4 regions of the Leisingera sp. NJS204 genome follow, and region 2 is predicted to be linked to each of the others. Evidence: riboswitches for the same ligand, from Rfam matches in the RefSeq annotation. Region 2 holds a riboswitch; each other region holds the start of a gene.

Region 1 (7,519 bases), on a different replicon from region 2:
GGCAGGGCTGGGATATGCATCCAGTTTGCATAGAGCCGAGCGAGTTTCTCGCCGTTCACATAGACATGCGCGTGGCCTTCGCCGTCCACGTCCGCGGAGGAGGCGTTTTGAGGTGCAAAGCGGAAGTTCTGCGGCGTGACTTGCAGGTTCCAGCCTGCCATCGGGTCCTTGTGCAGCTGGATGGCGACGCCGGGGGCATCGGGGCCTGCCGCTAGGCTGACAGCTTGGGAATGGTCATGGGCGGTCATTTCACCATGGCCGCCGCCGAAGTGGTCAGCGCTGCCATGCTCATGGCCATCGAAGGTGACGCCATTGCCGGCTGCGATCACGAAGCCGGCACCGCCGCCAAAGATCAGGCCTATGGCAAAAAGAGCAAGAGAGCGGGACATATCGGTATCCTCGGAAAAGAGTTTCCCCGCCGGGCGAACCCGGCGGGGATCAGGCTGGGCCAGTATCAGGCGGCGGCTTCTGCGCGCTTGCCTTCGGTTTGCCAGAAGTAGCCGGCAAAGCTGCCCAAGAGCACCCAGGCGGCCATGCCGACGCCAAAGGCGCGGGCGGCAAACAGGGCGCCGATCTCTGTCGGAACCGGGCCGGTGAAGCTTTCGGGCTCAGGCGCGCCGATTACATGCGGCGCCAGCAGCAGCAGGGCTGCGACGGTATAGCCCGCCAAGCTGCCGCCATAGGCAATCAGCCACATGGCAACGCCCGCGGCGGCCACAGTTGCCCCCCACCAGATCTGACGCGCACCGACATCGGCGGCGGCCACGCCCGGAACTTCCGGCGCCAGCGTCAGGCCGGGCGCGAAGTGGAAGGTGATGAAACCCGCCAGGCCCCATAGAATACCGGTGCGCGCGTTGATCTCGTGGCCCTGGCGTTCAGCCACCGACATCAGCGCCGCCATCACCAGCGCATAGCCGGTGTAGGTCAGCATGGTGAAGATGATGCTGAGCCCGTCACGCATCGGTTCGGCAAACATGCCGGGCAGGTCGGGATGGGCCGTCACCGCTTCGGCACCAAAATGCACCAGCTCTCCTGATTCATAAAGCTCAGCGTGCAGCAGCACGGGCTGCACGAAAACGAGCTGCAGCAGGGCGGTAATCAGCCCTGCTGCAGCGCCAGCGAACAGGCCGCTGGTCAGAATGCGACTGAACATGGCCTTAGTGGCAGGGGAAGCCAGTTGCGTGGCGCACATCATGCGCGGCGTCGTGCAGGGCAGATGCCTGAACATGGCCGGTCAGCGTGATGATCCCGAAACCCAGAACCACTGCAAACAGTGCCGGAAGAACACTGGTGCCAGCGGCGGAAGCCTTAAGCGTCTTGGTCGTCATTTTTAGTCCTCCTTACCGTCACACCCGACGGTACAAGTTGCGTTACCACACGGCCGGTCTCCTGACTCGCGGGTCGCTGCTGCCATCCTCCTTCCCGGCCTTGGCCAGTGGATATTGGAAGGCCGCTCGCCGCTCACAGTCGCGGGGGCGGTTGAGGCTTCGGTGCCGCGATTTGGTCCACCGTCCTCATTCCCGTTTCAGTCCCAGTGCTTAGGCACCATCAGACACCGTATCATGTGGTAATGCCCCGTGCGGCTGAGTCCGGTCAAGGATGATTCCGCCAATTTAAAACACGTCAGCGTCATGCACGGGCGGAAACCGGAAGGCAGGAACCCCTGATAATTTCCAATTTCTCGGCAAAAAACTGCTGGATCTCTTTGTCCTGCCGGCAGCAAGCGGTTCAGTCCAGATCCGCAGGGATGCGGGCGATCACCTTAAACCGCAGTCGGCCCAGCGGCCTGGCATCGGCAAAATTGCCATCCGGGCTAACCTCATACATCCGCAGGAAGGTCAGGATGTCCGGCAGGTCACCCGCGGTGATTTCCCCGAATAGATAGGCGGTCTTCCCGCTTTGCCGCATAGCTAGGGTTTGCGGCCGCTTGCAACCGGACATACATTCCACCTGCTGCAGCCTTACTTTTCCTCCCGAAGCCTCCAAAGCCGCGGCGACCTGCCCAAAAAAGGCAGGGTCTGCGTCGCGGCAAGTTCGGCATAAGGTGAGTGTGGGCAGGCTCATGCGCCGGGCAGGTCCTCAATCGAGCGATCTTCGTTGGAAACCTACGTCCCGTGGTACCATGCAAGCTTGGCTTCAATACCAATTTTGACGCTGAATTTCCTAAAGAGTCCATAGTTAGTTTTGAGGCAAATGTGCTTGGGGCAGCTTGCTGACGCAAGTCGCTCGAATGCTTTTTGTCCAAAACTTCGCCGCGCGGACCACTGAGGCGGATAAACCGTAGAATCAAGGCTTTGCGAAGTATCGCGAGCGGGCCACATCATCCGCACTGCGAGTTAGAACTGTTGCCCTCTGAAAGCAGTCTTAGGGGTGGAAAACACTGCCTTCCCATTCCCTCGCAACCGCAGCAAGGATTGAACAGCCGCGGCGACGGGTGGTTTCGTTGCGCACCCTACCAGTTCAAACAGCACGCAGCGAATGGCGGCAGCTTCAAGCGTTCACACTTCGGATCATTATCTCGATCTCTCTTGGATTTATCAGAAGCAAAGGGCAAACCGACCACGGTCCTGGCGACAACTGAGCCTATGCGGGAGTTGCCCGAAACCGGCCTGCGCCGGGTATCGCTGACAATCTTCCTAAGCTTGCAGGATCACCGAAGCAGGCGTTTCAGCAGCCACAGGCTTGACCACTCTGCCGAACTGTTCAGCCAACGAATCGTCACTTTCGATAAGTCTTATCAGACTTAGCCCTCCTGCGCAGGAAGGTTTGCTTCGCGTTGTAGTCGCATACGATCCGACAGGGAACTTCGAGGAAAACGCTTCTGAAATGCTCAAATTCGTGCGCTGAATACATCATTGCCATCTTGACGCGGACTGCTCCGGTGCTGTGCAATACCCGCATGATGTTTCTGGCACGTATCTTCCGGCTGATCAGGGTCGCCGCTGCTTTTGCGGTAGTTCTTGTGTTGGGATTTTCGTTGCCATCCGCTGCGCATTCTGTCGCGGGCCATCATAGCAATGCAGCGATGTCGCACGACGGACAAAGCCATACTGCCTCCTTTGTGGCCGGCGTAACGCATAAGGCTTCCCATATTGCCGAAAACGATGGTCAAGACACTGCGCAATACACCGCTGATGCCGGAAACTGCTGCGCGGGCGCCTGTATGGCCCTTGCAATACTTTCTTTGCAGCCTGATGCCGCTTTTGTTCAGCAGCCTGTCCGTTGGGTGATGGCTTCCGCGCAGCTGCCGTCTCAGGATCGTGTGAAGGTCCTGCGTCCTCCTAGATCCTGAAAATCTGACCCGCAGAAGCGGTAATTAAAGCCGTTCTGTGCCTAAGCGCAGAACCACTACAGATTATTCTCAGGAAAAACAGATGAAATCTCCTTTTCTGGCCGGGGCATGCGCCCTGCTGCTGGGGGCGTGTGCCGCTGATCCAGCAGCGCTGCCCGATACCGCAGCGTTGCAAAGGGTTGCTGCGCAATCCGGCCCTTACCGTACCCTGAATTATCAGTCTCCCCTCTCGGGCTATGAACGCCAAGAACCCAGCGGCCCGGTTTCCTGGCGTGGCGTCAATGATCAGCAGCAGGAGGACCACTGATGAGGATCAGAGTTTGGCGCGCCGTGCTGGCGTCGCCCGTGGTACTTGCTGCCTGCTCGGCCGCTGTACCGGAGAAGTACACCAGCCCGCAGGCCGGATTTCAGGAAGTGGCCAGTCAGACTTCGGCGGTCATCGGCAAACGCACGGCCTTTGCGCAAACACAGGCGGAAAACGAGGCTTTGGCCAAGGAAGTCCGCAGCCTCGTGCAGGGCAAGACGATCTCCGCCGACACAGCGGTGCAAGCGGCGCTTTTGAACAACAAAGGATTGCAGGCATCTTATGCTGCAGTCGGGCTGTCGGCGGCGGAGGCCTGGCAGCAGATGACGCCGGAGAACCCGGTGGTGTCGATCGGCCTGTTGGGGATCGGGGCGCCTGAACTGGGCCTGTACCGGGCGCTGGAATCCACCATCGCCGTGAACCTGCTGGACGTGAAGACGCGCAAGCAGCGCATCGCTGTGGCCGAGGCCCAGTTCCAGCAGGCCCAGCTGAACGCGGTGAACGATACCTTGGCGCTGGCCGGGCAGACCCGGCAGGCCTGGATCACTGCCGTGGCGGCCTTTGAACGGCTGAGTTATCTGCGACAGGCCAGCGAGACTGCGGCAGCAGGGGCAGAGCTGGCGAGCCAGCTAGGCAGGACCGGCGCGCTGAACAAGGCGGGGCAGGCGCGGGAATTTGCCTTCAATGCCGAACTGGCAGGCCAAGTCGCCAGAGCCCGTCTGGAAGCAAAGCTCGCCAAGGAAGAGCTGACGCGGCTGATGGGCCTGTGGGGCAGCGATGCCAACTACTACGTGCCCGATGCTCTGCCATCCTTGCCAAAGTCTTTGCCCAAAGTGTCCTCCATCGAGCAGGCAGCTCTGAAGAACCGGGTGGATTTGCAGGTCGCCAAGCTTGGACTTGAGGCGCAGGCCCGGGCCTTTGGACTGACGGACCGGACCCGGCTGGTGACGGATCTGGAACTGATTGCAGGCTTTGAGGCGGAGCGCGAGCGCGAGGACGGAGTGACCAACACCGAGACCCTTCCACAATTGGAGCTGGAGTTTGCCATCCCGGTATTTGACACCGGCAAGGCGCGGATGCGCAAGGCGGAGCTGTCTTATATGCAAGCGGCCAATGCCTTGGCTGAACGGGCGGTGAATGTCCGTTCCGAAGCCCGCAGCGCAGAACTAGCCTACCACTCCTCTTACGAAATCGCCCGTCACTATCGTGACGTGCTGGTGCCGCTACGCAGGTCTATCGAGGAGGAAGGGCTGCTCAGCTACAACGGCATGATCACCAATACCTTCGAACTGCTGACCGACGTTCGCGAAAAGCTGGCGAGCTCGCTGGAGGCTGCCAATGCCAAACGTGACTTCTGGTTGGCGCAGGCGAATGTAGGTGCCGCGATCTACGGCGGAGGCGGAGGCGCTGGCTCGGCCCCCCAAGGCGGCGGTGGAGAGATTGCCGGTGGCGGCGGCGCAGGCCATTGAAAGGAACGAATGAAATGATGAATCGACGTCAATTGCTTGGAGCCGGCGCTGCGGGTGCTGCGCTGGTTTCTGGTCAAGCGTGGGGCAAGACCTCGAACATGGGCCTGCCCGAAGCCGCCAGCATGGACACTGCGGCCACTCAGCCACCGTTACCTCCCTCTGTTGGGCCGGACTACAACCCGGTAGTCACGCTGAACGGCTGGACCCTGCCGTTCCGGATGAACAACGGGGTGAAGGAGTTTCACCTGGTGGCGGAACCGGTCGAGCGCGAGCTGGCCGAAGGCATGACCGCGCATCTGTGGGGCTACAACGGCCAGTCCACCGGTCCCACCATCGAAGCAGTGGAGGGCGACCGGGTCCGCATCTTCGTGACCAACAAACTGCCGGAGCATACTTCGGTACATTGGCACGGGTTGATCCTGCCGTCAGGCATGGACGGGGTCGGCGGTCTCAGCCATCCGGGCATCCCGCCGGGCAAAACCTTTGTCTACGAGTTCGACCTGACCAAATCCGGCACGTTCATGTACCATCCGCATGCCGACGAGATGGTACAGATGGCCATGGGCATGATGGGCATGTTCATCGTGCACCCCAAGGATCCGGCCTTCATGCCAGTGGATCGGGATTTCCTGATCATGCTCAATGCCTTCGACATCGATCCAGGCTCTTATGTGCCGCGGGTGATGGAGATGACGGACTTCAACTTGTGGACCTGGAACAGCCGGATTTTCCCGGATATTGACCCGTTGGTAGTCAACCAGGGCGACCGGGTGCGGGTGCGCACCGGCAACCTGACGATGACCAACCACCCGATCCACATGCACGGCTACGACTTCGAGGTCACCTGCACCGATGGCGGTTGGGTTCCCGAAAGCGCCCGCTGGCCCGAGGTGTCGATTGACATCCCCGTCGGCGCCATGCGCGCCTATGAGTTTGACGCGGTGCATCCGGGCGACTGGGCGATCCACTGCCACAAGTCGCACCACACGATGAACGCGATGGGCCACGACGTGCCGACCTTCATCGGCACCGACAAGCGCAAGTTGACCGGCCAGATCCGCAACCTTCAGCCCGAATACATGCCGATGGGAACCGCCGGCATGGCCGACATGGGCGAGATGTCGATGCCGCTGCCCGACAACACCGTACCTATGATGGCCGGCTGGGGACCGATGGCCCGCTCGAGATGGGCGGCATGTTCTCGGTCGTGAAGGTGCGCGAAGGCATTGAAGCAAACGACTACAGCGATCCTGGCTGGTACGAAAACCCTCCCGGCACCCAGGCCTATGAATGGACCGGTGAACTGCCCGACTTTGCACGCGCCGATAACGCGCAAACCCGCATTACCCCAAAACCCACCGCCAAGGGCTGACCAGCCATTGGACCCCAACCAAACCTGACGAGGAGACAGATATGAACAAGATTCTATCGGCAGCCATTCTTGGCGCTCTAGCCGCTGCACCGGCCTTTGCCGCCGGCACCCACGGCGGCGGCCATCATGACGAAATGGAGGTCGGCAAGCCCGGAGAGGCAGCCCATGCAGACCGCGAAATCGCTGTCACCATGAAGGAAACCGACGACGGTGAGATGATTTTCGAACCCTCCGGTTTTTCCTTTACCAAGGGCGAAACCATCAAGTTCGTGATCACCAACGCCGGCGAGCTGGAGCATGAATTCGTGCTGGATACGGCCGAGCGAAATGTCCACCACAAAGAGCTCATGGCCAAAATGGACATGGAACATGACGACCCGAATTCGGTGCGTCTGGACGCGGGTGCAACAGGAGAAATTATCTGGACCTTCTCCAATCTCGGCACATTCGAGTTCGCTTGCCTGATCCCCGGCCATTATGAGTCCGGCATGCATGGGCCGGTCGCGGTGCTCGAAGGCGGCGGCGGCACCTTCACGGCCGGAACGGTCAAGAAAATCGACGCCAAATCCGGCAAGGTCACAATCAAGCATGAAGAACTGGTTGATCTGGAGATGCCCGCAATGACCATGGTGTTCCGTGTGGCTCACGCGGCAATGCTGGAGCAGATGCAGGCAGGCGGCAGTATCGAGTTCGTTGCCGAAAGGGTCAAAGGTAAGCTGACCGTGACTGCGGTAAGATAACCGGCAGAGGAGGTCGGAACGCCGGCCTCCTCTCTCCCAAACTCCTAGCAGGCCCATCAGGCGCCCAAGCGCACAACCATCAAAACACTGCACCGGCAGAAATCTGACAATAGGCAATCAAGGCAACGATGCTGGATCTGCACACTCTCACACATGATGCCGCAGGCGCATTCGGGTTCTGGTACGATGACAGCGCACCCGAATGGCTCCACCCGGTGATGCATCTGGTTCTGGTGCTGGCGCCAACGCTGCTTTTGCTCACCTTGGCCGGCCAGGCCGCCTGGCTGCTGCGCCGGCGGCTTCTACGGCGGGCGGCACCGATAGCTCCAGCTCAATTCCCGG
Region 2 (7,519 bases):
GCAGGCCGGAACCTGAATTCCGGCCTGAAACGCCGGCGCCGGGCAGGGGACCCGATGCAGGCCTATGACGCATTGCCGCCCGGGCTGCGGCGCTGGCTGGCCTCTGCCTGCCTGCCTTGGAGTCCGGCATCGGCCCTGAAGATCTGGAATAATGCGGGCGGCAGCAAGGATCCCGGTGCCGCCGCGACCCGGCTGAACGCCGCGGAACAGTCCCTAATGCGGCGCGATGCCGGGGTCTGGAACATCCGCAAGTAGCAAGCCCTCGCGGTAGGCACTGATCCGGGCCCCCTGCCATTCAGCGCCATCAGGCGGATTTCTTTTCCGCCTCCGCAGCCGCATCGAACTCTGCCCGTGCGGCATCGATCACCGGCAAATGCTCCAGCGCCCAAAGCCCCAGCGCGCGTAATGGCTCGCGGAACGACTCTCCCAGAGGTGTCAGCGCGTATTCCACCTTGGGCGGGATCGTCGGATAATAGGTGCGGCTGACCAGCCCGTCGCGTTCCAGGCTGCGCAGGGTCAGGCTCAGCATCCGCTGGGAAATCCCCAGGTTCCGCTTCAGTTCATTGAACCGCAGCACCCCGTATTGCGCCAGCGAGATCACCACCAGCACGCTCCAGCGGTCCCCGACCCGTGACAGCACCTCGTTTATGCGGCTGCAGTCCGGGCATTTGGCGGCGTCTGCCATGGCGGTTCCTTCCGTGTTACCGGGGCTCAAACCTGTGCCTTCTTGCGCCCCTTCCGGTACCCCTTATATAGCCAGTCACAAATGTATACCACCCCTGGCAGTCTGCCGAGAAAGGACCCAAGACATGAGCAAGAGCACCCTGATCGAGAAACTGAACTGGCGCTACGCAACCAAGAAGATGGACCCGGCAAAACCTGTGCCGCAGGAAAAGGTCGAGCAGATCATCGAGGCGATCCGCATGGCGCCGACTTCCTCGGGCACCCAGCCGTTTGAGGTGTTTGTCATCACCAACCCCGAAATCCGCGCGCAGATCCGCCCGCACGCCTGGGATCAGGCCCAGATCACCGACGGTTCGCACCTTCTGGTCTTTGCCGCCTGGGACAACTACTCGGAAGACCGTATCGACGCCGTCACCCGCCAGATGACCGAGGAGCGCGGCGAGATCCCGATGCTGAACCAGTACTATGATAACCTCAAGGCGACCTATCTGCCGCGTGAAGAGCGCACCAACCACGACCACGCTGCCCGCCAGGCCTATATCGCGCTGGGCTTCGCCCTTGCCGCCGCCGCCGAACTGGAGGTCGACAGCACGCCGATGGAAGGCTTCACGCCGGAAAAAATCGACGAAATCCTGGGGCTCAAGGACCGTGGCCTGCGCTCGGTCCTGCTCTTGCCGCTTGGCACCCGCGCCGAAGAAGGCGACTGGCTCCTGCCGATGAAAAAGGTCCGCAAATCCCGCGACACCATCGTGACCGAAATCGCCTGAGGCGTGAACAATGCGGCAAGCGGCAATCCAGGCCGCCTGCCGCAGCTCTGATCAGCTTCCTCTTGCACGCACCCGGGAATCCGCCTATACGCGCGCTGTCGGTACAAGGGCGGTCAACGTCCGGATGACACATCTGAGCAGGGCTGGGGCACACCTCGGCCCTTTGTGTTTGTTTGATCAGATGTGATCCGGGCCACGTCCTGTGCGGCTGAACCAAGACCGGCGGAGACAACCGCATGGCCAGAAAAACCGTATGAAAAGGAAATCTGAGACCTCATGGCTCAAAACGTATCAATGGAGGATTTCGAAGCCCTCCTGAATGAAAGCTTCGAAATGGACACTCCGGACGAGGGTTCGGTTGTCAAAGGCAAAGTACTGGCAATCGAAGCCGGTCAGGCCATCATCGACGTCGGCTACAAAATGGAAGGCCGCGTTGATCTGAAAGAATTCGCAAATCCCGGCGAAGCTGCTGAAATCGCTGTCGGCGACGAAGTGGAAGTCTTCCTGCGCTCGGCTGAAAACGCCCGCGGCGAAGCCGTCATCTCGCGTGAGATGGCCCGCCGTGAAGAAGCCTGGGACCGCCTGGAAAAAGCATACGCAGACGATCAGCGCGTCGAAGGCGCGATCTTCGGCCGCGTCAAGGGCGGCTTCACTGTCGACCTGGGCGGCGCTGTTGCGTTCCTGCCCGGTAGCCAGGTTGACGTGCGCCCCGTGCGCGACGCGGGCCCCCTGATGGGTCTGAAGCAGCCGTTCCAGATCCTGAAAATGGACCGCCGCCGCGGCAACATCGTTGTCTCGCGCCGCGCCATCCTGGAAGAATCGCGTGCCGAACAGCGTGCCGAAGTCATCGGCAACCTGACCGAAGGCCAAGCGGTCGACGGTGTGGTCAAGAACATCACCGAATACGGTGCGTTTGTTGACCTGGGCGGCGTTGACGGCCTGCTGCACGTCACCGACATGGCATGGCGCCGTGTGAACCACCCCTCCGAGATCCTGTCGATCGGCGAAACCGTCAAGGTTCAGGTCATCAAGATCAACAAAGAGACCCACCGTATCTCCCTCGGCATGAAGCAGCTGCAGGAAGATCCGTGGGATCTGGTTGGCGCCAAGTACCCGCTGTCCTCGGTCCACAAGGGCCGCGTCACCAACATCACCGATTACGGTGCATTTGTTGAGCTGGAGCCGGGCGTCGAAGGTCTGGTCCACGTCTCCGAGATGTCCTGGACCAAGAAGAACGTCCACCCGGGCAAAATCGTCTCCACTTCCCAGGAAGTCGACGTCATGGTTCTGGAAATCGACGGCGCCAAGCGCCGCGTGTCCCTGGGCCTCAAGCAGACCATGCGCAACCCGTGGGAAGTCTTCTCCGAAGCCAACCCGGAAGGCACTGAGGTCGAAGGCGAAGTCAAGAACATCACCGAATTCGGTCTGTTCATTGGTCTCGACGGCGACATCGACGGCATGGTTCACCTCTCCGACCTCAGCTGGGACGAGCGCGGTGAAGATGCGATCCAGAACTACCGCAAGGGCGACATGGTTTCGGCCGTTGTTTCCGAAGTGGACGTCGACAAAGAGCGTATCTCGTTGTCGATCAAAGCTCTGGGCGGCGACAAGTTTGCAGAAGCGGTTGGCGGCGTGAAGCGCGGCTCGATCGTGACCGTGAACGTGACAGCGATCGAAGACGGCGGCATCGAAGTGGAATATGAGGGCATGAAGTCCTTCATCCGCCGCTCCGACCTGGCGCGCGACCGTGCCGACCAGCGCCCCGAGCGCTTCTCGGTTGGCGACAAGGTCGACGTCCGCGTCACCAACGTCGACTCCAAGACCCGTCGTCTGGGCCTGTCGATCAAGGCACGCGAGATTGCCGAAGAGAAAGAAGCAGTGGAACAGTATGGCTCCTCGGACTCCGGCGCATCGCTGGGCGACATCCTGGGCGCCGCACTGAAGTCGGGCGACGAGTAATCTTCCCGGCCTCACGGCTGCTGAAAACGAAAGCCCCGCAGGTGTCTGCGGGGCTTTTTTCTTGGGTGGGAGGGCTGGTTCGAGCGCATTGCGGAAGTGCCGGATTCTCGCGGCGCGCGTGCAGCACGACGGCCCGCTGCACTTCCGGAAACCGCCCGCTGCATGGCAGAAGGAAGTGCGGAGGGTTAGGCATGGTGCAGCGACGTTTTGGCGGGCAGTGCCCAAGGCGCGCAGACGCCTTTCCTTCACCGCGGCTGCAAGCAGACAGGGCAAGAGGAAACACTTTTGCCACTAATCGCAGGAAGTGAACCTTCCAGTTTTCAACTGGCACTGGAAAGGAGCAATGACGGGCTTGCCTGCATTGCAAAAGCTCGCCTCATAGGTCCCGCATGAGATTGAACAGCAGTATCGGCCGCGGTTCGACATACTCCCTTTCGGACTTAAGCCGCATCCCCGGTGCTCAAAGCCGAATTTTCTTCACGAAGGTTCTCGGACGTAAGTGTATAAATTTAAACAATTGTTTTTTCATTTCACCTTGCAGTCAATCCATAGCAATCTCGATTGAGTTTGCTTCCGCTTGACAGAACAAATCCGGTTTGCCTAAGTCGCGCCTATTCTGGTCCGGCTGGGAAACCACCCGGGTAAAAGGGAACACGGTGAAGTGTAGCCAACAGGCGCTGAATCCGTGACTGCCCCCGCAACTGTGAGCGGAGAGCAATGCTGCGAAATGCCACTGCCCCAAGGGGCGGGAAGGCGCGGCAAAGCTTCGACCCGCGAGTCAGGAGACCTGCCAGGATGATCACCCTATCCCGGTGCGGGGCGCGCCGTAGATAACGGATTTCCGTAGTGGTGGCAGTTTTCACCGTCTGCGGAGGCAGTGCCTTCCAAAGACCCGACCCGAATACACTGCCCGCTTGGGCAGTCACTTGGCCTGCGTTTGTTGCGCGGGCCGGGAGGAATGGAATATGCGCAAGGCAAGCTTGTCCCTGGCCGCGGCCCTGGCCGTCACCCCTGCAATAGCAACCGCCCAGGATTCAGAGGTCACTGACCTGGCGGAGATCATCGTCTCCGGCGGCCTGACGCCGATTGAGGCCCAGAAATACGGCCGCTCCGTCTCAGTCCTGACCAGCGAAGAAATCGAAGATCGCGGTATCAGCACCGTGCAGGACGCGCTGCGTTCGGTCCCCGGCCTGATGGTGAACGGCTCCGGCGACAGTTTCACTCAGGTCCGCATCCGCGGCGCCGAAGCAAATCACACGCTGATCCTGATCGACGGTGTCGAAGCCTCTGGCGGTGACAGCGAGTACATTCTGTCCGGCCTGGACACTGCCAATATCGAGCGGATCGAGGTCATTCGCGGCCCGCAGTCGGTGTTCTACGGCTCCAACGCCTCAGCCGGTGTGATCAGCATCATCACCAGGACCGGCGGCATCGGCACCGAATATGGCGGCAGCGCCGAGGCGGGTTCGGACGGCTACCGGGCGTCGGCGCGGATCTCGTCACGGACCGAGCGCGGCGGCATTTCCTTCAGCTTCGCCCATGACAATGACGACGGCTACGATACCTCCGGCGATGGTGGTGAAGAGGACGGCATCCGCCGCAGCACCTTGCAGGTGAAGGGCGATTACCTCGTCACCGACCGGCTGAAACTTGGCTTCAACGTCCGCACCTCGGATGAGCGCCATGACAGCGACAGCACTTCTTTCACCGCAACGGACGCGGCCAGCTATGTCGTGGATGATCCCACGCAAATCAGTGACCGCGATGAGCAACTGGCCCAGATCTACGGCGAACTGGACACGTTGGGCGGCCGCCTGAAGCATCGGTTGTCGCTGGAACGCACTGACTTTGACCGCTCTTTCAATGGCGGCACCCCGACAGAGACCAAGACCGAAGCAGCAAAATACCTGCTGAGCTTTGGCCTGGGCGGGCAGCCGGCGGATCAGGCAGACCACCTTTTGAACGCAATGCTGGAATGGGAAGAGGATTCCAGCAGTTCCAACCCGGCCTTTGCGCGCGAAACCAGTTCGATTGCCCTGGAATACCGCGGCAGCTTTGCCAACGGCCTGGATCTGCAGCTTGGCGTGCGCCACGACAACAACAGCGTATTCGAAGATGCCACCAGCTGGACGGCCAGTGCCTCTTATACTTTCGCAGGCAGCGGTGTGCGGCTGCACAGCTCCGCCGGGACAGGGATCGTGAACCCGTCTTACTTTGAGCTGTTTGCCAACAGTACATTTGGCGCCACCACCTACCTGGGCAATCCGAACTTGCAGCCGGAGGAAAACCGCAGCTTTGATTTCGGGGTAGAGGTGCCGTTCCTGCAAGGGCGCGGTCTGGTTGATGTGACCTATTTCGACGAGACGCTGACAGGAGAGATCGAGAGCTACATGGTGAACGCAATCACGTTCTCCTACCGCAATCAGGCAGGCGACAGCGAACGCAAAGGCGTTGAGCTGGCGGCAAGCCTGGATGCCACAGAAAACCTCTATCTGAACTTGTCCTACACCTATCTGGACGCCACCAACCCGGATGGTTCGGTTGAGGTTCGCCGTCCGGAGCACGAACTGCTGCTGAGCGCAACTCTGAAAACCTTCAACGGCCGCGGCTCTGTGACGACTGATGTCCGCCATGTAGCAGGCAACTGGGATACTCAGTTTTTCGGCTCTTTTGCTACTGCTGAACTGCCGGAATACACCACCGTCAACGTCTCGGCCCAGTATGACTTGACCGACAAAGTGGTGCTGACCGGGCGCGTCACCAACCTGTTCGACGAGGACTACGCCGACGTCTGGGGCTACGCCAAGCGCGGCCGTGCCGCCTATATCGGCGTAAGGGCCGCGTTCTGACCCATGCGCATGCTGCCCGGCATAGTCCTGGCTCTTTTGTGGGCCGCCACCGGTGCTATTGCCGGGCCGTCGCGCGTGGTCACGATGAATCTTTGTGCCGACCAGCTGGCGATGCTGCTGGCGGCCCCCGGCCAGCTGGCCTCGGTCTCCTATATCGCGCGGGACACACGCGCCTCGGCCATGGCTGACGCGGCAATGGCTTATCCCGTCAATCACGGGCTGGCTGAGGAGATATACCTGCTGCAGGCTGATCTGGTGATTGCCGGCGCCTATTCAACACCTGCCACCACGGATATGCTGCGCCGTCTTGGCGTGCCGGTGGTGGTGTTCCAGCCTGCCAGCTCACTGCAGGATGTGCGCGCACGTATCCTGCAGATGGGTCAGGTTCTGGGCCGCGAAGAGGCGGCCCGCGCATTGCTGGCAGACTATGACCAGCGGCTGGAAAAGTTCGAGCAAGCCGGGCCGGAGGCACCACGCGCCGTGCTTTATGCCGCCAACGGGTTCACTTCCGGCAGCATGACCCTCGCGGGCCAAATCCTGCGCGCGGCGGGACTGCGCAATATCGCGGATGAGCTGGGCTATGCGCACTCCGGTCATATGCCGCTGGAACTGCTGGCGTTGGCCGCGCCGGATCTGCTGATCGGCACGTCGCCCTATCCGCGCGCCTCCCGCAGCGAGGACAATCTGGCGCATCCGGTGGTGCGGCAGCTGGCCGCCCGCAGCGGTGCCGGGCAGATCCGCGATGCGGATTGGGTCTGCGGCACCCCGCATGTGCTGCGCGCGGTGGCGGCGCTGGCGGAGGAACGCCGCATTTTTCTGGAAAAGGAGGGCCGGGAATGACCCGTCTGATGCTGATGCTTGCCACGGCCGTTCTGGCGTTGTTCCCTCTGTCGCTGACCGTGGGGCCTGCGGATGTGGGCATCGGCGAAAGCCTCGCGGCCCTTTTTGACAACAGCTATGGCCCGCTGACGCTGGTGATGCGCGAAATCCGGCTGCCGCGGGCGCTGCTGGCGGTGATTATCGGCGGAGGTCTGGGGCTGACGGGGGCCGCGATGCAGGGCTATCTGCGCAATCCGCTGGCGGAGCCGGGACTGATCGGCGTGTCCTCCTCGGCGGCGCTGGGGGCGGTTTTGGCGATCAACACCGGACTGGCGGCCAGCCTCACCCTGGGCCTGCCGCTGGCCGCTCTGGCCGGTGCTTTGGCGGGTGTGTTTCTGGTGATGGCGCTGGCCGGGCCGCAGGGCGGCTCGCTGACGCTGA
Region 3 (7,519 bases), 2.1 Mb from region 2:
TGCAGCACCACGCCCGCCACCGCCAGCGCCGCCCCGCAGGCCCCCGCCACCAGCGCGCGCGGCAGCCGGTAACTCCAGACAATGCCTTGATCTATCGGATCAACCGGCAGCCCTGCCCCGGCCAGCTTATTGGCCAGAACAGACAGGACAAGGTCGGGCGCAAGCGCGGTTTCCCCGATCATTGCGCCTGCCAGAACCGCTGCAACCAGCACCGGCAAGGCCAGGCACGCGCCCTTGACGCCCTGCCATGTGATTGCAGCGGCTGCACTCACTGGCTGGTGCCGATCACGCTGAGTTCAGCAGCCAGATCCTCCAGCGCCGGAATGGCACGGATGGTGGCATCCATCGCCTGGGCGTCCATCACAACGATGCGGTTGTTCTTGACTGCATCCATCTGGCTCGCCACCGGATCATTGCGCAGGAAGTCCAGCTTTTTCTCGAAGTCATCCGCGGCAAAGCGGCGGCGGTCCATGCGGGCAATCACAATCACCGTCGGATTGGCCTTGGCGATGGTCTCCCAGCCGACCGTCGGCCATTCCTCGTCGGTCTCAATGACGTTGCGCAGCCCCAGCTGCTGCATCATGTAGCCCGGCGCGCCCTTCTCGCCTGCCACAAACGGATCGCTTTCCATTTCCGGCGAAGAGAACCAGAACACAGCGGAAGCATCTTCCAGTGCGACCTTCTGCGCCTTGGCAACAGCTGCCGCCTCGCGGGCCTTATATTCGGCGACCAGCTCGGCGCCCTTATCGGCTTCGCCAAAGATCGCCGCCAGTTCCTCGATCCCCTGATACAAGCTGCCGGTGGTGAACATCTGCGTGCGGGTGCCGTCGCCGCCGGTGGTGTTGTCCTTGCCGACGCAATCGGCGGGCATCACATAGGTCGGGATGCCCAGATCATGAAACTGCTCGCGCTTGGCAACAACACCTTCGGGGCCGACGTGCCATTCGTACTGCGCCGCCACCAGGCCGGGGCGTTTGGCCACGACGCTTTCAAAGCTCGGATCGTTGTCGGCCAGACGGTCGATCTTGGCATTCAGGTCCGCGTATTCGGGCAGCACGTCGTTGAACCAGACTGAGGTGCCCAGCACCTTATCGCCCAGCCCCAGCGCGTAAAGCACTTCGGTCGCCGCCTGGCCAACCGTCACCGAAGACGCTGCCGGCGCCTTGAATGTGACCGACTGGCCGCAGTTTTCAATGGTCAGCGGAAAGGTTTCGCTGGCCGCCGCAGCCTGTGCGGCAGCGATGAAGGAAAGGCCGATCAGGCCGGAACGCAAAAACATGATATTCGATCTCCATGTGTCAATGACCGGAGAACGGGTGAAAGGGCATTGACCGGTAAGGCTGAGGGTCTGCCCCCCGCTTGCGGCACCGGAAAACGGCGGCGCATCTTACCGGCAACCTCCCCGGACAACCCCGCCCGGTGTCTTTCGGTTTTCACCGGCAGGTCTCCTGACTGGCGGGTCAATGACTGCGCCGTCTTCCCGGACCGTTTTGGCCCAGTGACGTCATGGCACAGCTCTCGCCGCCTACAGTTGCGGGGGCAGTTCCGTTTGGCGCCGGCAGGCACCGCGGATTCCCTCTTAGCCCTTTCGGGACCGGTAAAGCGCGGGTAGCCCATCCCTTTCGCTGCGGCAAGAAAAAGTTACTTTGCAGCAGAAATTCTGCGAACCGGGCACAGCAGGCAGCCTATGGAGGACGGTTTCCCAAGCCACGGCCAGATGGAAATTTCCAGCACAAGCTGCTCCAGGGATGGGGCACCCATCGGCCGCAGCTGCAACATCGTGGCTGCAAACTGTCCTGAACCATACCGCAGCCCCGTTACTCGACCACGATCAGATCGGTATCCATCGCCTTGAGCATGTCCTTGACGGCCTGCGGCGGCTGCGCGTCCGTATAGAAGACTTCGAATTTGGTATCCTTGCCGACCGACACCGGCGCGCGCTTGTTGAACTTGTCATGATCGGCCACAACAATCCGGACCTGCGCATTGGCCGCCGCGACACGGGCCAGATTTGCCTCTTCGAGATCATGCAGCATGAAGCCCTGTTCGGCATTGATCGCCCCGGCCGAAAAGATGGCAAACTGCACGTTCAGCCGCCGCACCAGATCCAGCGCCTCGGCCCCGAAGGCACCGCCGTCATGCGGGCGCAGCTCGCCGCCCGCCAGAAACACCCGGTTGTTATTGCGCGAGGCAAGCGCATGGGCCACCAGCACGGAATTGGTCACCACAAAGAGGTTTGACCGCTGCCGCAGCTCCTGCGCCACATAAGCGGTGGTGGAACCGACGTCCAAAAAGACCGAATCCCCGTCGCTGATGGTCTTGGCCACCTCGATGGCCAGACGCTGCTTTTCTGAGGCGTGGGTATCCATCCGGTTTTGCAGCGGCAGCTCGTTCACATCCTCAATCAGATGCACCCCGCCGTGCACCTTGCGGACCGCTTGGGCATCCTCCAGCGTGCGGATGTTTCGCCGGATGGTTTCATTCGACACGCCCAGCCTGCCGGCCAGATAGCTGACCCGGCAGGACCCCCCCGCCTGCTGCAGCGCCCGCAGGATTTCCTCTTCACGCTGATTGGTGGTCTTGCGGCTTTTGGTCATTGGGCCTCCTGTTGCGTTGCTACGTCAGAAAGCCACAAAAAACAACACATGAGCCGTTGATGCGGCGTTGACAGCCTCAAATCGCTCAATTTTTGAGGTTAATGTGGCTTATTGTGGTTTTTTATTGACTGACAGACACAACCGCCGCACCATCACAGCAGGCGACGCCAAGAATCGCACAAAATGCCACATATCAGGGAAGTCCTTATGCTGAGAAACTTCAACGCTTTGGGAGCCGTGGCGCTGACAGCCGCCGTTTCCGCTTCATCCGCCTGGGCCGCCGAGTCCTCCGACCCCATCAAACTGACCCTGCACGACTGGTCCGGCCAGTTGATCAACACCAAGATCATGGGCAGCATCCTGCAGGAAGCAGGGTATAACGTCGAATATGTCCAGGCAGACTATATCGCGCAGTTTGCCGGGCTGAAGACCGGCGATCTGCATCTGGCGATGGAAATCTGGGAAACCACCGGGCGCGAGGCGCTGGACGACGCAACCGCCTCGGGCAAAGTGGTCAATGCCGGCGAAACCGGGCTGATGGCGATCGAGGAATGGTGGTACCCCGCCTATATGAAAGACCGCTGTCCCGGCCTGCCCGACTGGCAGGCGCTGAAGGACTGCGCCGAGGAATTCGCAACGGCGGAAACCTCTCCCTACGGGCGCTATGTCGGCGGCCCGGTCACCTGGGGCGGTTTTGACGAAGAACGCGTCGAGGCGCTGGAGCTGGAATTTGAAGTGGTCCACGCGGGCACCGATGCGGCGCTGTTTGCCGAACTGGAATCCGCCTATCAGCGCCAGGACCCGATTGTCCTGTGGGTATATGTGCCGCATTGGGCTCCGGCCAAATACGACGGCGAATTCGTGGAATTCCCGCCCTATTCCGCGGAATGCTACGCCGATCCTGCGGCGGGGGTGAACCCGGATCTGGCCTATGACTGCGGCAAGCCGCGCGGCCCGATCTGGAAAGCCGCCTGGGCCGGGCTGCCGGAGAAATGGCCGGGCGCCTATGAGATCGTGCAGTCCTACCAGATTACCAACGAAGAGATGAGCGCCATGGTCGGCAAGGCTGATCTGGACGGTGTTGATATCGATACAGTGGTGTCGGATTGGATGGCCGCAAACAAGGACCGCTGGTCCGGCTGGGTCGGCAACTGATCTCACTCCCCGGGGCTGCTGCACGCTTTCAGGCGGCCCCGGCCTTTTCCCCTGTCCCGTCAATCAGCCCGGCCGCATTCCGCGGACCGGTTCAGGAACCGCATTGATGCCCCCCAAGACCAAACTCTCCTGCCGAAATGTCTGGAAGCTTTACGGCGCCAATGCCGAGGCGTTTTTGAACGGCAACCCGTCCCCCAGCGGCGCAGAGATCCGCAAGGCGGGTATTATCGGCGCTGTTCGCGATGCCCGCATCGACATTGCCGAAGGCGAGATATTTATCATCATGGGGCTGTCCGGGTCCGGCAAGTCCACTCTGGTGCGCTGCCTGTCGCGGCTGATCGAGCCGACCGGCGGCCAGGTGCTGTTTGACGGCGTGGATCTGCTGACCGCCAGCGCGCGCGAATTGATCGAAATCCGCCGCCATAAGATGGGCATGGTGTTCCAGCACTTTGCCCTGCTGCCGCATCTGACCGTATTGCAGAATGCGATGTTCCCGCTGACGGTTCAGGCCGTCCCCAAAGCCGAGGCGGAGGCCAAGGCCCGCGAGGTGGTGGAGCTGGTCGGTCTCAAGGGCCGCGAGGATTACTACCCGCGCGAGCTGTCCGGCGGCCAGCAGCAGCGCGTCGGCATTGCCCGCTCGCTGGTGACAGAGCCTGATCTGTGGTTTCTCGACGAACCGTTCTCAGCGCTGGATCCGCTGATCCGCCGCGAGATGCAGGACGAATTCCTGCGCCTTCAAGCCCGCTTGCACAAGACCATCGTCTTTATCACCCACGACTTTGAGGAAGCGGTGCGTCTGGCCGACCGGATCGCCATCATGAAGGACGGCGAAATCATCCAGATTGCCACGCCCGAGGAACTGGTGCTGAACCCGGCCACAGATTATGTCGCTGAATTCACCCGCCATATCCCGCGCTCCAAGGTGCTGACAGTGGGCGGCATCATGACCCCCGGCACCGGCGGCGAAGGCACCCCGGTACTGCAATCTGCGCGGGTGTCGGAGGTGGCCGAGCAGATTATCGTAGCGGACGCGCCGCGCCCCGTAAGTGACGGCAGCGGCCGGATCGTCGGCAGTATCGGCCGCCAGGCCGTTGCCCGGGTGCTGTTTGGAACAGGGGACGCAGCATGAAGCCGCGCCTGCCAGCACAAGCCGCCGCCGCCTGGGGGCTGGTACTGGCCACGATCCTGCTGGGCTGGTTCGGCCGCGACCTGGCCAAGGCGCTGGATGCGCGCTGGCTGGTCAAATGGCCCTCAGGATGGGTGATCCCGTTCAAAACCCATATCTCCGCAGGCATGACCTGGCTGGTCGAAGACGCGGCCATCGGCCCGGTGTCCTTCACCGATGCCACCCGCGCCCTCGCCTGGCTGATCGAACAACCCTATGAGCTGATGCTTAGCCTGCTTGCGCATGGCTTTCTATTGGGTTCCGGCCCGGATCAGCAGATCCTGCTGCCTGCCATCAGCTGGATTGCCGTCACCGCCGCAGCGGTCGCGCTGGGGCATTACTGCCGCAACTGGGGGCTGGCGGCGCTGGTCGGGGCCTGTTTTGCCTACCTTGCCGTATTCGGGCAGTGGGACAGTGCCATGGTGACGCTGGCCTCGGTGGTCATCGCGGTTCCGATCGGTGCGGCCGGCGGGCTGCTGGCGGGCATTTGGGCTTACCGCCATCCGCTGGGCGAACGCATCCTCTCCCCTGTGCTGGACTTGATGCAAACCATTCCGATCTTCGCCTATCTGGTGCCGATCCTGTTCATGTTCGGCTTTGGCCCGGTTTCGGCGCTGGTTGCCACCATCATCTATGCCACCCCGCCGATGATCCGCATCACCATCATGGCGCTGAAGGCGGTGGACCCGGAGATCCTCGACTTCGGCCGCATGGCCGGCACTACCTCGCGCCAGCTGATGTGGCGGGTGCTGGTGCCCTCGGCCAGCCAAAGCCTGATGGTGGGCGTCAATCAGGTCATCATGCTGTCGCTGAACATGGTGATCATCGCCTCGATGATCGGCGCGGGCGGGCTTGGTTTTGACGTGCTGGCCGCGCTGCGCCGGCTCGACATCGGCGCCGGGTTCGAGGCAGGCATTGCCATTGTGGTGCTGGCTATCGCCGTGGACCGGCTGAGCCAGGCACTGGCAGAGCGCATGGGCCAGGTTCACCACACGCCGCCCGGAACCTTTGCCACCCGGCACAAGCGCACGGTGCTGGTGCTGTCCCTGCTGGCCGTCACCTGGGTTCTTGGCCGCTTCTCGCCGTTGCTGCTGGACTATCCGGCCGGCCAGACCATCACCACCGGCGACTTCTGGAACGATGCCGTCAAATACCTGAATGTGAATTACTTCGACGCGTTTGAGGCCGTGAAGGTATTCTTCCTCCACTGGTTTATGCTGCCGATCAAGAAAACCCTGCTGGGCCTTCCCTGGCCCTGGGCCATCGCCATGCTGACGCTGCTCGGCTGGCGTGCGGGCGGCGTCGGGCTGGCACTGCTGTGCGGCGGGCTGTCGCTGCTGATCGTGGTCAGCGGCCTGTGGGCCAAGGCGATGGTCACAGTCTATCTCTGCGGTGCCTCGGTTATCCTGGCAACACTGATCGGTGTGCCGCTGGGAGTGCTGGCAGCGCTCAACCGGCGCGCAGGAATCGCCATCAACCTGCTGATCGACACGCTGCAGACTCTGCCCAGCTTTGTTTACCTGATCCCGGTGGTGATGCTGTTCCGGGTCGGCGACTTTACCGCGCTGATTGCCATTGTGCTGTATGCGCTGGCACCGGCAGTCCGCTATGCGGCTCATGGCGTGCGCAGCGTCAGCGGCGAGCTGATCGAGGCAGGGCAGGTCTCGGGCTGCACCAAATGGCAGCTGCTGCGCCTGGTGCGCCTGCCTTTGGCGCTGCCGGAGATCCTGCTGGGCATCAATCAGACCATTATGCTGGCGCTGTCGATGCTGGTGATCACCGCGCTGGTGGGCACCCGCGACCTGGGCCAGGAGGTGTATATTGCGCTGACCAAGGCCGACACCGGCCGCGGCCTGGTGGCAGGTCTTGCCATCGCCTTTATCGCCATCATCGCCGACCGGCTGGTCAATGCCGGTGCCCGCGGCGCCCGCATCCGCTTTGGACTGGAGAGCTGAGCATGAGCCAATCCGATCTGCTGAACCGCATCCGTGCCCTGCCGATCTGGCAGGGCGGGATAGACATCAAGCCGCTCGACGGCGGTATCACCAATGTGAATTGCCTGGTCCAGGACAGTGCTGGCAAATACGTGGTGCGCGCGGGTGATGACATTCCCCTGCACCAGGTGATGCGCTTTAATGAGCTGGCGGCCAGCCGTGCAGCCCATGCCGCCGGCCTGTCGCCTGCGGTTGTTCACACCCAAGACGGCCTGACAGTGCTGGAGTTCATCGAAAGCCGCACCCTGACCGAAGCGGACGTGCGCGACCCCGCGATGCTGCCGCGGGTGCTGGAGCTGGTGAAATCCTGCCACCGCGATGTGCCCCGGTACCTGCGAGGCCCGGCATTGGTGTTCTGGGTTTTCCATGTGATCCGCGACTATGCGGCGACCTTGCAGGAGCAGAACAGCCCGCATGCACCGCTGACCAATGAGCTGGCCGGCATCGGCAACAGTCTGGAACAGGCCGCCGGCCCCTTTGACATTGTCTTTGGCCATAACGACCTGCTGTGCGGCAATTTCCTGGATGACGGAGAGCGGCTCTGGCTGATCGACTACGACTATGCCGGCTTCAACTCGCCGTTGTTCGATCTGGGCGGACTGGCCTCC
Region 4 (7,519 bases), 410 kb from region 2:
CGGCATGGGCGAGGTTGTGGTCTCTGCCGGGGTAAGTGGAGAGGATCAGAGCGAGGCGTTTCTCTGCATTCGGCAGTTTTGCCAGCCGCAGCCAGCCGTCGACGCGGTCAACAGCGGCTGTTACGCGGTCCGCATCGGCGCGGTGGGCAAAGCGGGAATACTGCAGGTCCGGGTCTTTCCGGCCTGGGGATTTGAAGCTGATAACGCCTGCGAAGATGCGGCCGTCGACTTCGGGCAGGACGACATGCATGGCGAGGTCAGCAGGCGACAGACCCCGGTCGGCCCCGGCCCAGTCTTTCTTGCGGGCGGTGGATAGGGCGACCTGGAACACCGGGCAGCCGGTGGTTGAAAGCGGCGAGGCGCTGCCGTCGGTGCCTTGGGCCGAAAACGCAGTGGCGTTGACGATTGCGGCAGGGTTCAGTTCGGGGAGCCTCTCGCGCAGCCAGTCTGCGGCGGCGGGGGCCTTGAGGCTGGCGGCAACGAGACCATAGGCAGCATAGCCGCGGGCGCGCAGATCTGCGATCAGCGCATCCACCGGGGCGGTGTCGGCGGCGGTGAGGTAAGAACGGTAGAAGCTGACCAGAACCAGCGGTTTGTCAGGTGCCGGAAGGTTGGCCAGCACGCCTTTGGCTGGGTCGTAAAAGCCATGCTGCGGCATGGATTTGAGGCCCAGAACCGGGCCGGCATAAAGCCCTGCAGCGAGGGACAGCTGGGCCAGAGCGGCCTGTGCAGCAACGGCGCCGCCAGCGTCGCACAGCGCCTGAAGGCGGCGCAGGGTGGAGACCGGCAGGGTGGACAGCTCATCCAGCCGGGCATCCTCGCGCCCGTCAGCAGGCAGGATCGCCAGGGCAATGCCCTTGCGGCGGGCGAGGTCCTGCAGGGTGGCAAGCCCGTAGGACCAATAGCTTTCGCCGCCGATCAGGCGGACCAGGATGCCCTTGGCGCCCTCCAGCGTCTGTTCTGCATAGACGTCAACCGAGAGCGGGTGCTTGAGCGCCACCAGATTGGCGACGCGCAAGGAGGGCAGCGCGCCGTCCGCGCGGTGCCATCCCGCCGCAAAAGCGCCGAGGTCGCTGTCGGAGAAGGACAGCACCACAAGGTCGCCGGGCGTCTGCCCGAGATCCTGCGGGGTATCGGTCTCGTCAAGGCCGTGGCTTTCGCGGAAGACAACATGCATGGGTCAGGCCCTTTCGGAAAGAAGAGCAGAGGGCAGTGCCCGGCCTCGGGAGGAAGCGAAGCGCCCTCCCGTGGGGGAGGTCGGGCGCTGCCCGGCGTTGCCGCCGGGCGAAACCTTTAAAGTTTCGCCTTGGGGCATCAGCTTGAGGCCCCCAGCTCGGCGCGGATGGCCTGTTCGTCGATATCGTCATGCTCGGCGATGACCACAAGGGCGGTCTTGCGCGGCTGCGCGCCCCATGGCTGATCGTATTGGGCGCGCAGGCGCTCGCCCACGGCCTGAACCAGCATCCGCATCGGTTTTCCTTCCACCGCGACATAGCCTTTGACGCGCAGGATGTTGCGCTCGCGGGCGAGTTTCACGATGGCATTCTGCAGCGCTTCGGGGTCGGAGACTTCGCCCATTTCGACAACGATGCTTTCAAAATCGTCATGCTCGTGGTCGTGGTGGCCGTCGTGGTGGCTGGGGCGGGCGTCCAGATCGTCTTCGGCAGCAGCACCCAGACCCAGGATGATGCGCGGGTCGATGACGCCTTCGCTCATCGGCAGGATCGGTAGCTTGCGGGGTGCCTCGGCCTCGATCACGGCACGGGCCTTCTCGACGCCTGCGTCGCCGGCCAGATCGGCCTTGGACAACAGCACGATGTCAGCGCAGGAGATCTGGTCCTCGAACACTTCGGACAGCGGCGTTTCGTGGTCGATGCTGTCATCCGCCTCGCGCTGGGCCTGAACGGCGTCCAGATCAGGGGCGAACTGGCCTTTGGCAACCGCCTCGGCGTCCGCCAGGGCAATCACCCCGTCGACGGTGATGCGGGAGCGGATCGCGGGCCAGTCAAACGCCTTCAAGAGCGGCTTCGGCAGGGCCAGGCCGGAGGTCTCAATCACGATATGGTCGGGTTTTTCGGGCAGGGCCATCAGCTGTTCGATGGTGGGGATGAAGTCATCGGCCACGGTGCAGCAGATGCAGCCGTTGGCCAGCTCCATGATGTTTTCCGCCGGGCAGTTGTCATCGGCGCAGGATTTCAGGATGTCGCCGTCCACGCCGGCAGTGCCGAATTCGTTCACCACCACGGCCAGACGCTTGCCCTGCGGGTTCTGCATCAGATGGCGGATCAGCGTGGTCTTGCCTGCGCCCAGAAAGCCGGTGATGACGGTGACGGGGATCTTGTTGAGATCGCTCATGATTACTCCTCGGAGAAGAACTTGGCCGGCGGGATGCGGGCAACGGATTGTTTGCGGAAGGTCTGCGGGCGCTGGCGCCACGGCACGACGCCATCAGCGGTGCCGGCATAAGCCGCAGCACCTTCCAGAATTTCGGGGACATGCTGGTCCGGGTCGAGGTCGCCGTAGACATAAGTCCAGCGTTCTTCGCCGCCGATCAGCGCAACAGCGCAGCCGCGCTTGCACGACGACAGGCATTCGACGCCACGCAGACGGACGCCTTCGGGCATTCCGGCTTCTTCCAAGGCTGCATGCAGGATGGCGCCGGGGCGTGCTGCCTCGGGGTCGGCGCCCTCGCGGCGGCAGGTGAGGCAAACGGTCAGGGTGACCGGTCCCGGGGTGCTGGCAGATTGGCCTGCCATGTCGTCAGCCATTGGCGCGTCTCCTGTCGCGGCAGGGCGTGCGGGATGGCCGAAAAGGGGCCAGTCGTGCGAGCCCCTTACCCGGTCGCAGAACACCCCGTCTGCCCGTTGATCTCTCCTTCGCTGGCAGGTCTCCCGGCTTGCGGATGCCAAGGCGTGCGCCTTGCCGGCCATCCTGCCTTCCCGGGGATCACCCAGTGGCATGGCGGCCTCATCCGGTCACGGTCGCGGGGGCGGCTGTGCTTCGGCCCGAAAGCCTTCACATTCCCTCTTCGCCTGTTTTCACAGGAACCAGCTGAACCCCCTTGCGCTATCGTGCCCTTCTTTGTCAAGACATGGGTCAAACAGCTGGAGAGCCCCCAATGAGCGAAAAGTCTGAAACCGGCATCTCAGAAGAAGAAGCCGCCCGTCATACGTCCAAGATGGCCAAGAAAAAGGCCGCGCGCGACCGGATGATGAAGACTAAGGAGGGCGAAAAGGGCCTGATTATCGTCCACACCGGGCCAGGCAAGGGCAAATCCTCCTCCGGGTTCGGGATGATCATGCGCTGCATCGCGCATGGGATGCCGTCAGCCGTGGTGCAGTTCATCAAGGGCGCCTGGCAGACCGGCGAGCGGACATTGATCGAGGAGAATTTCAGCGATCGGTGCCAGTTCTATGCAATGGGCGAAGGCTTTACCTGGGAGACCCAGGACAAGGCGCGGGACATCGCTGCCGCGCAGAAGGGCTGGGAAAAGGCCAAGGAGATGATCCTGGATGAGCGCAACACCATGGTGCTGCTGGACGAGATCAACATCGCGCTGCGCTATGACTATCTGGACCTCGAAGAAGTGCTGGAGTTCCTGGTGGAGCAGAAGCCGCCGATGACCCATGTGGTGCTGACCGGGCGCAACGCCAAGGAAGAGCTGATCGAGATTGCCGATCTGGTGACCGAGATGGGGCAGGTCAAACACCCGTTCCGCGCCGGTGTGAAGGCGCAGAAGGGCGTGGAGTTTTAAGACGCTTTCAGAATGTCCCGCCCGGCCGATAGGCCGGGCCGCGCCAACCCGCCCCCACGGGGCGGCGCGATTGCGCCTCCCCTCGGGTTGGCCCGTCCCTTAGCTCTAAGCCGCCAGCCTGGCGGCTTTCTTGCTGATATAGGCATCCACTGCCGCGCGCTGCGCCTCGTCCAGCCGCAGGCCCAGCTTGGTGCGCCGCCACAGGTAGTCGTCGCCTGACCGCACCCATTCGCGGGCTATCGCCCAGTCGAGTTCCTGCGCGGTGATGGTAGCGCCAAAATCCCGCCCCAGATCACCGGCGGATTTGGCGTCCCCCAGCACGTCCCAGGCTTCGGTGCCGTAAGCACGGATCATCCGGGCGGTCCAATAGGGCGTCAGGAACGGATAGTCTGCCGCCAGTTTCGTTTTCAGCGTCTCAACATCCGCCACTGCAAAATCACCGCCGGGCAGGGCCACGCCTGCGGTCCAGTCAGACGGCACTTGCGGGAACACCTCGCCGATTTTCGCCAGCGCGGCCTCGGCCAGCTTGCGGTAGGTGGTGATCTTGCCGCCAAAGACATTCAGCAGCGGCGCCTGCGCGCGGTCCAGCGTCAGCACATATTCGCGGGTGGCCGCAGTGGCCGAGCTGGCGCCGTCGTCATAGAGCGGGCGCACGCCGGAATAGGTCCAGACGATGTCTTCGCAGCTGAGCGGCTGTTCGAAGTATTGCGATGCGAAATCAACCAGATAGTCCTGCTCGGCCTCGGTGCAGTGCGGTTTGGTTTCCGGATCGGGATGGTCGGCGTCCGTTGTGCCGATCAGGGTGAAATCCGTCTCGTATGGAATCGCAAAGATGATCCGCCCGTCGGTGCCCTGGAAGAAGTAGCAGCGGCCATGGTCGAACAATTTCGGCACCACGATATGGCTGCCGCGCACCAGGCGGACGTTTTCGCGGCTGTTCTGGCCCAGCTTCTGGTGCAGCACGTCGGCCACCCACGGCCCGCCGGCGTTGACCAGCATTTTTGCGCGGTGCTGCTGTTCGGCGCCGGTGGCGTGATCCTTGGTGCGGATCACCCAATGGTCTGCAAGGCGTTCGGCTGAAACTACCTCGGTCCGGGTCAGGATTTCGGCACCGCGGGCCTGCGCATCGCGGGCGTTCAGTACCACCAGGCGGGCGTCTTCGATCCAGCAGTCGGAGTATTCGAACGCGGTCTGAAACTTGTCCTTCAGCGGCCTGCCTGCGGGGTCGTGCGACAGGTCCAGTTTCGCGGTGCCAGGCAGGATGCCGCGTTTGCCCAAGGAGTCATACAGAAACAGCCCCAGCCGGATCAGCCATGCGGGGCGGCGACCCTTCATCCAGGGCATGAAGGTCGTCAGCAGCTTGGATGTCGGGGTTTCGCTGTCAAACCGCATGTCCTTGTGGAACGGCAGCACAAAGCGCATCGGCCAGGAGATATGCGGCATCGCCTTCAGCAGTACTTCGCGCTCGATCAGCGCCTCACGCACCAGGCGGAATTCAAAGTATTCCAGATAGCGCAAACCGCCGTGGAACAGTTTGGTCGAGGCCGAGGAGGTGGCGGAGGCCAGATCGTTCATTTCGGCCAATGTAACCGACAGGCCGCGGCCGGCGGCGTCGCGGGCGATGCCGCAGCCGTTGATGCCGCCGCCGATGATGAAAAGGTCCGTAACAGGCGTGTCAGTCATTTTCGTTGCTTTCGTTTTGTCCTGCGGTCAGGATCCGGGTGCCGGCGGCCTGCGCGGCCTCGGCAAATTCTGCGGGAACCGGGCGGTCGGTTATGACGATATCCAGATCGGAGACATCGCAAATACGCACCGGGGCGGAGCGGGCGAACTTGCTGCCGTCGCAGACCAGCACCTTTTGCCGGGCGTTCTTGAGGATGGCGCGGGCGACCGAAACCTCTCGGGCGTCATGGTCCATCACGGCGCCGTCGGGATCCAGTGCCGAGGCGCCGATGACGGCGAAATCGACCTTGTAGCGGGACAGGAATTCAACCGCATCCTCGCCCACAATAGCGCCGTCGTTTTGCCGCACTGTGCCGCCGGCCAGGATCAATTCCTTGGCCTGGCCGCCCATCATCAAGTTTATAATGTTGATATTATTGGAAATCACCGTCAGGCCGCTGTGGCCGGAAAGCGCCCGCGCTACCTGTTCGGTCGAAGTGCCGATGTTAAGGGTGAGGGAGCAATTGTCGGGGATCAGCTCAGCCGCCAGTGCGGCCATCGCCAGCTTGTTGCCCGCGTTCAGCTTGCGCCGGTCCTCGTATCCCTGGCTGGCGGCAGAGCTTATCCGGACGGCACCGCCATGCACGCGGGACAAGGCGCCGCGCGCAGACAGGTCGCGCAGGTCTGCGCGGACCGTCTGTAAAGAGACGCCAAAGCGCTGGGACAGGTCGTCAACCTCGACCCGGTCCTGCCGGTTCAGCAAGGTGATGATTTCGTTCTGACGGGCCGTGGCATCCATTTGCTTTCCTTTCACCGCGATTCCATAGCGAAGTACGGGTGAAATGTCACGTTGTGTTTTCGTTCTGAATTCGATGATACGCAAAACGAAACGGCGCGCGGTTGCGGGCACGCCGGGGCTGCTGTCAGCCAGGGTCTTCTCAGGTGAGCGGGATCAGGTGGTTGTCCCAGGCCAGATCCGACCGGTGCAGCTGGTGTTTGCCGGATGCTGAAACCCCGAAAAACTGCCCGCTGCCGGTGCTTGCGGTAAAGCCTGCATTGGACATTGCAAGGCCGCAGACATCCGTCATGCGGTGTTCCTGCAGCAGATCCCCGGTTCCGGTATCCATGACCTGCAGCACCCCGCCGCGCGGAGAGGTGACACCGATCTGCGCTCCGTCCGCTGAGAAGGCGATGGAACCGCCATAGCCATTGAGGTTCAGCACCCGCGGGTCGCCATCGGCCATCAGGCGGGGCGGGCTGCCGGGCTGGTGCAGGCCCACGATAGGCAGGGCCTCGCCCGGATCCCCCTGCCATTGCATGGCAAAACCAACGGTGCCGTCGGCACGCATGGCGAGGTGACGGATGGAATTCAGGTGCAGCTCTTGCGGCAGTTCCATCTGCTCCTGCAGGGTGCCGTCAAAGCCCAAGTAAGCGAGGTTCGGGCGCATGTCCGGGAGGTTCAGCTTGGCGCGGCCGCTATCGGGGTGGGTCTCAATGCCGCCATTGGCGATGACCAGTCCCGGCGCGTCCCGGCGCAGCAGCATATCGTGCGGGCCAATGCCGCCGGAGGCGAAGGCGGCAATGCGCTTGTAGCCGTCCGTTGCGTCCCAAACGCCGATCACACCGCGTGCATACCAGAAATCGTTTTCCGTGGTGAACAGGCGGCCGCCATCGGCGGAGAATGTGCCGTGGCCATAGAAATGGTGCCCCGCAGGCGGCTCCAGCCGGGCGAGGGCGGTGCCCGTGCGGCAGTCGATCACATCGGCAAAGCGGCCGGGGCGGCGGGCAAAGGCGACGGCTTCGGGCCGGACCGGATGCGCCGCGGCGGCGTGGCCGCGGGCAGGCAATGGGTGGCGGAACAGGATTTCGCCGTCTTCTGTAAGACCCGCAAGCAGGAAGGCGCCGCTGGCGTCCTTGCCGGCAGACAGAAAAGCGGGGCTGCCGGCGTTGGCCCAACTGGCCTGCGGGGCAAGGCCTGTGGCCAGAAGACCGGCCAGAAAGCCGCGGCGGGTGGCCATATCAATCGCCGTCCAGGGAATTAAAGCCTGCCGCAACACCCAGGGCCGGCCCCAGTTCGCCGGTCACCAGCGCGCGCAGGTTCTT

What was found. A riboswitch is a leader RNA that binds a small molecule or an ion and turns the genes downstream of it on or off. The one in region 2 is predicted to bind cobalamin.
Positions count from the first base shown of each region.
Region 1: linked by a shared signal. The riboswitch ahead of ETW24_RS23700 (CbtB domain-containing protein) and the one ahead of ETW24_RS15900 (TonB-dependent receptor plug domain-containing protein) in region 2 are both predicted to bind cobalamin.
Region 3: linked by a shared signal. The riboswitch ahead of ETW24_RS05645 (ABC transporter substrate-binding protein) and the one ahead of ETW24_RS15900 (TonB-dependent receptor plug domain-containing protein) in region 2 are both predicted to bind cobalamin.
Region 4: linked by a shared signal. The riboswitch ahead of ETW24_RS14075 (DUF1636 family protein) and the one ahead of ETW24_RS15900 (TonB-dependent receptor plug domain-containing protein) in region 2 are both predicted to bind cobalamin.

Region 1 is NZ_CP035423.1:13,335-20,853, forward strand. Features, by position in the region: gene ETW24_RS23690 (hypothetical protein) at 1-389, opposite strand, end outside; gene ETW24_RS23695 (CbtA family protein) at 455-1,153, opposite strand; gene ETW24_RS23700 (CbtB domain-containing protein) at 1,158-1,328, opposite strand; cobalamin riboswitch at 1,363-1,565, opposite strand; gene ETW24_RS25140 (DUF1636 domain-containing protein) at 1,729-2,064, opposite strand; gene ETW24_RS23710 (hypothetical protein) at 2,900-3,292, shown strand; gene ETW24_RS23715 (hypothetical protein) at 3,375-3,599, shown strand; gene ETW24_RS23720 (TolC family protein) at 3,599-5,065, shown strand; partial or broken gene ETW24_RS23725 (multicopper oxidase family protein) at 5,080-6,437, shown strand; gene ETW24_RS23730 (copper-binding protein) at 6,479-7,177, shown strand; gene ETW24_RS23735 (ABC transporter ATP-binding protein) at 7,306-7,519, shown strand, end outside.
Region 2 is NZ_CP035417.1:3,259,526-3,267,044, reverse strand. Features, by position in the region: gene ETW24_RS15920 (DUF6525 family protein) at 1-255, shown strand, start outside; gene ETW24_RS15915 (winged helix-turn-helix transcriptional regulator) at 305-685, opposite strand; gene ETW24_RS15910 (NAD(P)H-dependent oxidoreductase) at 810-1,451, shown strand; gene rpsA (30S ribosomal protein S1) at 1,728-3,410, shown strand; cobalamin riboswitch at 4,011-4,219, shown strand; gene ETW24_RS15900 (TonB-dependent receptor plug domain-containing protein) at 4,376-6,259, shown strand; gene ETW24_RS15895 (ABC transporter substrate-binding protein) at 6,269-7,099, shown strand; gene ETW24_RS15890 (FecCD family ABC transporter permease) at 7,096-7,519, shown strand, end outside.
Region 3 is NZ_CP035417.1:1,142,737-1,150,255, reverse strand. Features, by position in the region: gene ETW24_RS05650 (FecCD family ABC transporter permease) at 1-272, opposite strand, end outside; gene ETW24_RS05645 (ABC transporter substrate-binding protein) at 269-1,279, opposite strand; cobalamin riboswitch at 1,422-1,614, opposite strand; gene ETW24_RS05640 (DeoR/GlpR family DNA-binding transcription regulator) at 1,818-2,597, opposite strand; gene ETW24_RS05635 (ABC transporter substrate-binding protein) at 2,781-3,752, shown strand; gene ETW24_RS05630 (quaternary amine ABC transporter ATP-binding protein) at 3,859-4,881, shown strand; gene ETW24_RS05625 (ABC transporter permease) at 4,878-6,872, shown strand; gene ETW24_RS05620 (phosphotransferase) at 6,875-7,519, shown strand, end outside.
Region 4 is NZ_CP035417.1:2,851,683-2,859,201, reverse strand. Features, by position in the region: gene cobN (cobaltochelatase subunit CobN) at 1-1,177, opposite strand, end outside; gene cobW (cobalamin biosynthesis protein CobW) at 1,315-2,355, opposite strand; gene ETW24_RS14075 (DUF1636 family protein) at 2,358-2,768, opposite strand; cobalamin riboswitch at 2,865-3,065, opposite strand; gene cobO (cob(I)yrinic acid a,c-diamide adenosyltransferase) at 3,119-3,754, shown strand; gene glpD (glycerol-3-phosphate dehydrogenase) at 3,860-5,437, opposite strand; gene ETW24_RS14060 (DeoR/GlpR family DNA-binding transcription regulator) at 5,430-6,215, opposite strand; gene ETW24_RS14055 (DUF1513 domain-containing protein) at 6,355-7,434, opposite strand; gene ETW24_RS14050 (imelysin family protein) at 7,436-7,519, opposite strand, start outside.